Synechococcus elongatus PCC 11801: one gene and its partner. The protein of the gene in region 1 interacts with the protein of each later gene in a pairwise test. Links are inferred from orthologs where the notes say so. Each region holds a gene or a part of one and is shown on either strand. Other genes may lie near its edges.

Region 1 (4,196 bases):
TGATCAGTAGCGATCGTAGTGCTGAAGCGATCGCGGCAGCCGTCTTTGCCGACCCACGGGTTCGCCGTCGGCGTTGGCGTCGCTGGCTAATTCCCACCGGCTTGGTGGCCATGGTGGCAGTTGCAGTGGGCAATCCTTTCCTACCTGAAGTCAGCGTTCGCACAGCAACCAATCGTGAACCAGCCAACGCTTCTTACCCCAGTAGTGAGCCGCTGCTGCTCGCGCTGGATGAACCTGTGATCGATCTGCCCCGTCCGCCGCTCAAGGCTGTCAAACCGGCAACCTTTATGCCAGCGAGTCGTCGCTAATGCTCGACCCTTGGTCCCCAGAGTTCTGCTTGCACAGCAGCCGTCCAGTGGCCTGACGGGACTTCAATGCCTCGCTGACGAGTGACCGCAGCGATTGCCATGCGATACAACCAGGCCTCTTCTAACGGCTGTCCCATTTGGTCGTAGATCGTTTCCCAGCAACGCTCATATAGGTTGAGACTGCGATCGCGATCGGGAACATAGCCTTCTAAATCATCGAGCCGAGGCAGTAGCGCAGCAGATCGAAAGCGCAACAAAACGCCACTGACCCAGTCTTTACCCTCCGTGAGCGCAGGATAGCCTGCTGGCAACGCATAGAGCTGGCCTCGTACCTGCGCTGGCGTGGCTGATTCTACCCACGGTGCCAAGTTGAGGACTTGATAATAGTGTTCGCCCGGCTGCAGCGTGCCATAGACGAAGACGGCCAGCGGGGTCTGGGGGGACTGGGAAGGCATTATGCGAAAATGCGAAACGGTGCCAAGTCACGCTTGCAGAATACCAAGGAGTTCCGGTGGACAGCCGCTACGATCCCCAGGCAATTGAAACTAAGTGGCAACAGTCCTGGGCCGCTGCGCAGCTCGATCGCACTCCCGAAGCGGACGATCGCCCCAAATTTTATGCCTTGTCGATGTTCCCCTACCCTTCAGGGAATCTGCACATGGGCCACGTGCGCAACTACACCATTACTGATGCGATCGCGCGGGTCAAGCGTCGTCAAGGCTTCCGAGTGCTGCACCCGATGGGTTGGGATGCCTTTGGCTTGCCTGCGGAAAATGCGGCGATCGATCGCGGGGTTCAACCAGCGGATTGGACCTATCAAAACGTTGCGCAGATGCGCGAACAATTAAAGCAGCTGGGGCTGTCCTACGACTGGGATCGCGAAGTCACCACCTGCTCACCGGATTACTACCGCTGGACGCAGTGGCTGTTCCTACAGTTCTTTGAAGCGGGGCTGGCCTACCAAAAAGAAGCCACGGTCAACTGGGATCCAATCGACCAGACCGTCTTGGCGAATGAGCAGGTTGATAGTGAAGGACGATCGTGGCGATCGGGTGCCAAAGTTGAGCGCCGTCAGCTCAAGCAATGGTTCCTCAAAATCACGGACTACGCCGAAGAACTGCTGCAGGATCTCAACCAACTGACCGGTTGGCCAGAGCGCGTGCGCTTGATGCAGGCTAACTGGATCGGTAAATCCACCGGCGCTTATCTGGAATTTCCGATCGTGGGTTCCAGCGATCGCGTCAAAGTCTTTACAACCCGTCCAGACACAGTCTACGGCGTCAGCTACGTGGTGCTTGCACCGGAGCATCCGCTCGTGGCACAGGTGACGACAACCGAGCAACAGGTGGCCGTTGAAGCCTTTGCAGCGGAAGTCAGCCAGACCAGCGAAATGGATCGGACGGCAGAGGATCGTCCGAAACGTGGCGTTCCGACCGGCGGCTTCGTCACCAATCCGTTTACCGGCCAGCAGGTGCCGATCTGGATTGCTGACTACGTCTTGGTGGAATACGGTACTGGCGCGGTGATGGGGGTTCCGGCTCACGACAGTCGTGACTTTGCTTTTGCCCAGCAGTACGGCTTGCCAGTGCAGCCGGTGATTCAGCCGACAGAAGGCGCGATCGCAGAACCCTGGACGGCGGCCTTCACAGAAACGGGCGTGATCGTTAACTCCGGCCAGTTTGACGGTCTGCCTTCAACTGAAGCGAAAGCCAAGATCATCGCTTTTGCCGAGGAACAAGGCTGGGGACAAGCCCATGTGCAATATCGGCTGCGCGATTGGCTGATCTCCCGTCAGCGCTACTGGGGCTGCCCGATTCCGATCGTTCATTGTCCTGATTGTGGCCTTGTGGCCGCAGCGGATCTGCCAGTACAACTGCCAGATTCCGTGCAATTCAGCGGTCGCGGTCCTTCGCCACTAGCTCAACTGGAAGATTGGGTGACGACAACTTGCCCAAGCTGTGGCAAACCAGCACGACGTGAAACCGACACGATGGACACCTTCATGTGTTCGTCTTGGTATTACCTGCGCTACAGCGACGCCACCAATCCTGAAATTGCCTTCACCAAGGACAAGGTCAACGACTGGCTGCCGGTGGATCAGTATGTTGGCGGTATTGAGCATGCGATTCTGCACCTGCTCTACTCCCGCTTCTTCACCAAAGTGCTGCGCGATCGCGGTCTGCTCAGCTTTGATGAGCCGTTTAAGCGGCTGTTGACTCAGGGCATGGTGCAGGGGCTGACCTACAAAAATCCGAAGACGGGTAAGTATGTGCCCAGCGATCGCATCAGCGATCCCAGCCAGCCCCTCGACCCCGACACCGGCGATCGCCTTGAGGTCTTCTTCGAGAAGATGTCGAAGTCGAAGTACAACGGCGTTGATCCGGCGCGAGTGCTCGATCGCTACGGTGCGGATACCGCACGGATGTTCATCCTCTTCAAAGCGCCGCCCGAGAAGGATCTGGAGTGGGATGACGCCGACGTTGAAGGTCAATTCCGCTTCCTGAATCGGGTCTGGCGGCTGGTGCAAACCGCGAGTCAAATCGAGGTAACCGCTACCGCAGATGCAAAAGCCGAGAAGGATCTGCGCCGCGCCGTGCATACCGCCATCCAAGCCGTCACTGAGGATTTGGAAGAGGACTATCAGCTCAACACGGCGATCGCCGAGCTGATGAAGCTGACCAATGCGCTTAACGATGCGCCTACTGCTGGTAGCCCAGCCTATCTAGAAGGCGTGCGGACGTTGGTGCTACTGCTAGCGCCCTTTGCCCCTCACATTGCCGAAGAACTCTGGCAGCAATTGGGTGGAACGCGATCGGTGCACCTTGAGCCTTGGCCCGAGTTGGATGAATCGGCATTGGTCGTCGATGAAATTCCTTTGGTGATTCAAGTTATGGGGAAAACCCGAGGCACGATTATGGTGCCGGCCGCTGCCGATCGCGATCAGCTGCAACAGTTAGCAGAACAATCCGAGGTGGGTCAACGCTGGTTAACTGGTCAGACAATTCGCAAAGTTATTGTGGTTCCAGGCAAGCTCGTCAACTTTGTCATTGCTCCAGCCTGAATTATCACTAAAGAGACAACTATGAATCCTGCAGTCCTTAATCAGATGACTACCTGTGATGTTTCTAAAACACGATCGCCTGTCGAGAATTAAGATGCCTTGTTCCTGTTAAACCCGTAACATTTTTCAGGGCTGGAAGATGAGCAAAGCAGTCTTTATGGATAAAAGATTGAGTCAATATCCTGCACATTTTGAGGTCAAAATACTGTCCAAATTGCCTAGAGAGAATTATTATTGAACGGTTGTAAACTCTACGTGGCCGGTTGTTGATGCCTTCGAGCAACTTCGAGATTGATAGCCAGCAGCGAGCTTTACGTCTCGCTCGCCTCGTTCAACAAATCCGCGCTAACTTGGCTGGCCGATCCCTGCGTCCTTTCGCAGACATGTTGCCCGCTCCTGAGAATCTCTCGAAGCGCAAGCTATCACGATTATTAGGGGTTTCTCCGACCCTGATCAACAAATACGAATCTGGAGAAATTGATCCCTGGGAAATTCGCTGGGGGTTGATGCGACGATTAGCGCGGCTTGCCGAGCTCTCGCTAGAACAATTGGATGCCACTCTGAGCGGCGATGAGACCTATGCTCAGCAGCCCGGACAAGAGCCGCGATCGCTCCCTCCCCATGAACTAATTGCATCGATTCGAACCGCGATCGATCGTCTCGAAATCAGCCTGGAACAGACCCAAAGTACTGGCGATCGGGAATATTTAGTGCCTTGGTTCGGTCGTTATCTGCGGACACTCTTGGCCGATCAAGCTCGAGAATCGCGGAAAACCCTCAGTGATCTGACGGAGTCGCTCATTGCGGCGCTGCCCAGTGCTGACCCA
Region 2 (4,004 bases), 1.8 Mb from region 1 along the record:
AAGGCTGCTTTGCGTCCTTTCCAGAGTCGCAGCCGATCTTCAGCATCAGTTGCGATCGCGATCGATCGGGCTCCATGTTGTCGGCAAACCGCTTCCACATCGCGGATTTGTTGCTCAACTTCTGAAGCGCGCCCATCCAATTCCGCTAACAAGATTGCTGCTGCATCGCGGGGATAGCAATCGCTTTTCACCACGTCTTCAACGGCATTGATGCTGAAGTTATCCATTAGCTCCAGACCAGCCGGCAAAATGCCTGCAGCGATGATTCCTGAAACGGCAGCTCCAGCCGCTTCGATACTACTGAAATCTGCGAGGAGAACTTGAACAGATTGCGGCAAAGGTTGCAGCCGCAGCGTCACTTCAGTGGCGATTCCGAGGGTGCCTTCTGAGCCGACGAAAATGCCGCAAAGATCGTAGCCGGGCAGATCAGCGATCGCGCCACCCACCTGAATGACCGAAGCATCCGGCAGGACGAGTGTCAGTCCTAAGACGTGGTTATTGGTGACGCCATGCTTGAGGCAGTGCACTCCGCCGGAGTTTTCAGCCACATTGCCGCCAATCGAGCAAACGCTTTGACTGGAGGGATCAGGTGCATAGAAAAAACCAGCCCCTGTTGTCGCTTGCGTCACCCAACTATTGATCACGCCGGGTTGAACACGAACGCGCTGATTATCGTAGTCAATTTCGAGAATTTGGCGCATCCGTGCCGTCACAATTAGCACCGAATCTTCCACGGGTAGCGCACCGCCCGAAAGCCCTGTGCCTGCTCCCCGCGCCACAAACGACAGATTGAATTGATTGCAAAGGCGCACAGCGGTCGCCACTTCTTCAGTACTGCGTGGCAACACCACCAAGGGCGGCAGTTGGCGATGATTTGTCAGACCATCGCATTCGTAGACGAGTAATTCTTCGCGCCGCTCAACGACTTGCTCTCGCCCCAAGGCCTCACGAAAGGCTTGAGCGATCGCAGTCCAATTGGGAGCGGCAACGGCGGTCATGCTGGTGGCTAGACAAACTGTTGCCTATGCTACCCCTCTGCTTGGGCGAGCAAGTCTAGTAGTTGTGTTTCGTCTAATTGCGGAATCCCGAGAGCGATCGCCTTCTCCAACTTGCTCCCTGCTTCTGCACCGGCGACGACGTAGCTGGTCTTCTTACTGACGGAGCCTGAGACTTTGCCGCCTGCTGCTTCAATCAACGCTTTGGCTTCATTTCGACTGAGGTGGGGCAGCGTGCCCGTTAGGACGAAAGTTTGACCTGCTAATGCCTGCGATCGCAGGCTGGCTGCTTCACCTTGCAGTTGCAGTCCGGCTTGTTCCAGAGCAGCCACAAGGTCTTGATTCACTCCAATGGCGAACCACTGATGCACAGCATCAGCGATCTCGCTGCCAATCCCGTAGACCGCCGCTAATTCCTCAGGTGTTGCTTGCGCAAGAGCCTCAACCGAGGTGAAAGCTGCTGCCAGATTTTTGGCATTCACCGCGCCCACATGACGGATGCCCAGGCCATAGAGTACCCGTGACCAAGGTTGCTGGCGCGACTTGTCGATCGCCTGCACTAAGTTCTGCGCAGACTTTTCGCCAAAGCGCTCCAGACTCGCCAGCAGTGGTACATCGAGACGGTAGAGATCAGCGATCGCATTCACCAACCCTCTACTAACCAGCTGATCGACTAGCTTTTCGCCCAAACCTTCGATATCGAGGGCATCGCGGCTCGCCCAATGCGTCAGCGCTCCCCGCACGATCGCGGGACAGGTTGAGTTTACGCAGCGGGTGACTGCTTCATCTTCCGCTCGACTGACAGGTTGGCCACATTCAGGACAGTGGTCGGGCAGGCTGACTCGCTGAGCAGTAGCAGGTCGCAAATCGGTGAGAACGCGCACGACTTCGGGGATGATTTCGCCGGCTTTACGCACCACGATCGTGTCGCCAATATGCAAATCGAGTTCCCGCAAGCGATCGGCATTGTGGAGGGTGGCTCGGCTGACGGTGGTTCCCGCCAGAGAAACGGGGGTAAATTCTGCAACGGGTGTTAGCGCTCCCGTTCGCCCAACTTGAACGGTGACGCGCTGCAGTTGGGTTGGTGCTTCGTCAGCAGGATATTTGAGAGCGATCGCCCAGCGCGGGAATTTCTGAGTGAAGCCCAGTTCGTCTTGCAGGCGGCGCGACTGCAATTTGACCACCACTCCATCGGTTAAGTAGGGCAGGTCACGGCGGCGGGCATCCCAATCGCTGAAGTATTGCTCAACTGCCGCCAATGTCGAACAAATTTGGCGGTGTGGTTCGACTCGAAAGCCCAAACTTTGGAGGCGATCGAGACTTTCCGCTTGGTCAAGATCGCCCCAGCCATCGGGGCCATGCAGGGTGTAGGCAAAAAAGTCGAGCTGACGCTCAGCGACAACGCGAGGATCTAGTTGCCGCAAGGTACCCGCAGCGGCGTTCCGAGGATTCGCAAACAAGGCTTCGCTACGTTGCTCTCGTTCCGTGTTGATCTGCTCAAAGCGCGTCAGCGATAGGAAGGCTTCGCCCCGCACTTCTAGCCACTCTGGCGGTTGGTCGGTTTGGAGCCGCAGCGGAATGCTTTTGATCGTGCGCAGATTCGCCGTAATTTCCTCGCCGCGAGTCCCATCGCCCCGAGTCGCACCGCGCACCAACAGGCCGTTTTTATAGCTGAGGGCGATCGCGGCCCCATCGATTTTCAGTTCGCAGACATAGCCAGCATCAGCCGGAATGTCAGGCGCGAGTTTGCGCCAGCGCTGATCCCAAGACTCCAGTTCTTCCGCATTGAAAGCATTTTCAAGGCTGTAGAGCGGCACGCGGTGCTGAACACTTTCAAAGCCAGTAGCAGGCTGCTCGCCCACGCGTTGGGTGGGGCTGTCAGAAGTGATCAGGTCGGGATGCTGCTGTTCAAGATCCTGCAGTTCGCGGTAGAGCCGGTCGTAGACCGAGTCTTCCATCACCGGCTGATCGAGAATGTAGTAGGCGTAGCTAGCCTGCTGCAACAGCTGCCGTAACTCGCTGGCTCGCTGGGCGATCGCCGTGGCAGGAGTGGTCGTCTCAGAAGCGGTCATGGCTGGCTATCGGTATCCCTCGTTCAGTATCTCGCTCCCACCTAAAACGGGGAAATCTCTAAAGGCTGAGCCAATTTAGCGATCGCGAGGCTATGCAGAAGACAAGGACGCTGAGCTAAGCCCATGGCGACTTCTGCAACAAAACCCACTGTCGACCCGCGCCGCCGCCGTCTGGAGTTGGCGATTAAACGCCAAGGGGCCAAGGCCGATGCGCTGATTGAGATTTTGCACGAGGCACAATCGCTCTACGGCTACCTCGATCGCGAACTATTGCACTGGGTGGCGCAGCAATTGGCTTTACCCCGCAGCACTGTCTATGGCGTTGCCAGCTTCTATCACCTGTTTCAGCTCAACCCCTCGGGACGGCATCGCTGCGATGTCTGCCTAGGCACTGCCTGCTATGTCAAAGGGTCGCAGGCCATTCTCGATCGCCTGATAGTGGAGTTGGGCATTCGCGAAGGCAAAACAACTGGCGATGGCGCGATTTCCCTCGGGACGGTGCGCTGTGTCGGGGCCTGCGGAATCGCTCCCGTCGTGGTCTATGACGGTGATATTCAAGGCCGCCAAGAATCTGAAGCGGTCTGGCAACAAGTCCAAGCTTGGCAGCAGGAGGCGCACTAATGGATTGGGAAGATTTGGGGCGCTTGGCCAATGAGGAACTGACTCGCCAGAAGCCGATTCGTCTGCGCTGTTGTACGGCTACGGGCTGTCGTGCCAATGGGGCTGAGGCTGTTTTCAAGGCTGTTCAGCAAACGATCGCGGATCAAAATTTGGGCGATCGCTGCGAGGCAGTTAGCGTCGGTTGCTTGGGTTTATGTGGGGCTGGCCCTCTAGTGCAATGCGATCCCAGCGATCGCCTCTACAGTGACCTCCGTCCTGACCAAGCAGCGGATCTCATCGCGGCGGCTCAAGGGGAAACGACGGATTTACCTGAAGT

The links.
Region 2: the proteins of leuS (region 1) and ligA interact in binary tests that used the Escherichia coli proteins (3 or more experiments, as listed by UniProt). The link is inferred for Synechococcus elongatus PCC 11801 from one-to-one orthologs.

What each region holds. Positions count from the first base shown.
Region 1 is NZ_CP030139.2:351,444-355,639, reverse strand. The notes cover bases 490-3,594. They hold leuS (leucine--tRNA ligase), read left to right. Parts: upstream 490-819; coding sequence 820-3,369; downstream 3,370-3,594. Other genes in these bases: DOP62_RS01690 (gamma-glutamylcyclotransferase family protein), read right to left, coding at 490-763. Also shown: DOP62_RS01695 (anti-sigma factor family protein), read left to right, coding at 1-308; more of DOP62_RS01690, read right to left, coding at 305-489; DOP62_RS01680 (helix-turn-helix domain-containing protein), read left to right, coding at 3,639-4,196.
Region 2 is NZ_CP030139.2:2,132,973-2,136,976, forward strand. The notes cover bases 548-3,460. They hold ligA (NAD-dependent DNA ligase LigA), read right to left. Parts: upstream 3,068-3,460; coding sequence 1,028-3,067; downstream 548-1,027. Other genes in these bases: DOP62_RS10630 (FAD-linked oxidase C-terminal domain-containing protein), read right to left, coding at 548-998; hoxE (bidirectional hydrogenase complex protein HoxE), read left to right, coding at 3,191-3,460. Also shown: more of DOP62_RS10630, read right to left, coding at 1-547; more of hoxE, read left to right, coding at 3,461-3,688; DOP62_RS10645 (NuoF family protein), read left to right, coding at 3,688-4,004. UniProt on the Escherichia coli protein: DNA ligase that catalyzes the formation of phosphodiester linkages between 5'-phosphoryl and 3'-hydroxyl groups in double-stranded DNA using NAD as a coenzyme and as the energy source for the reaction.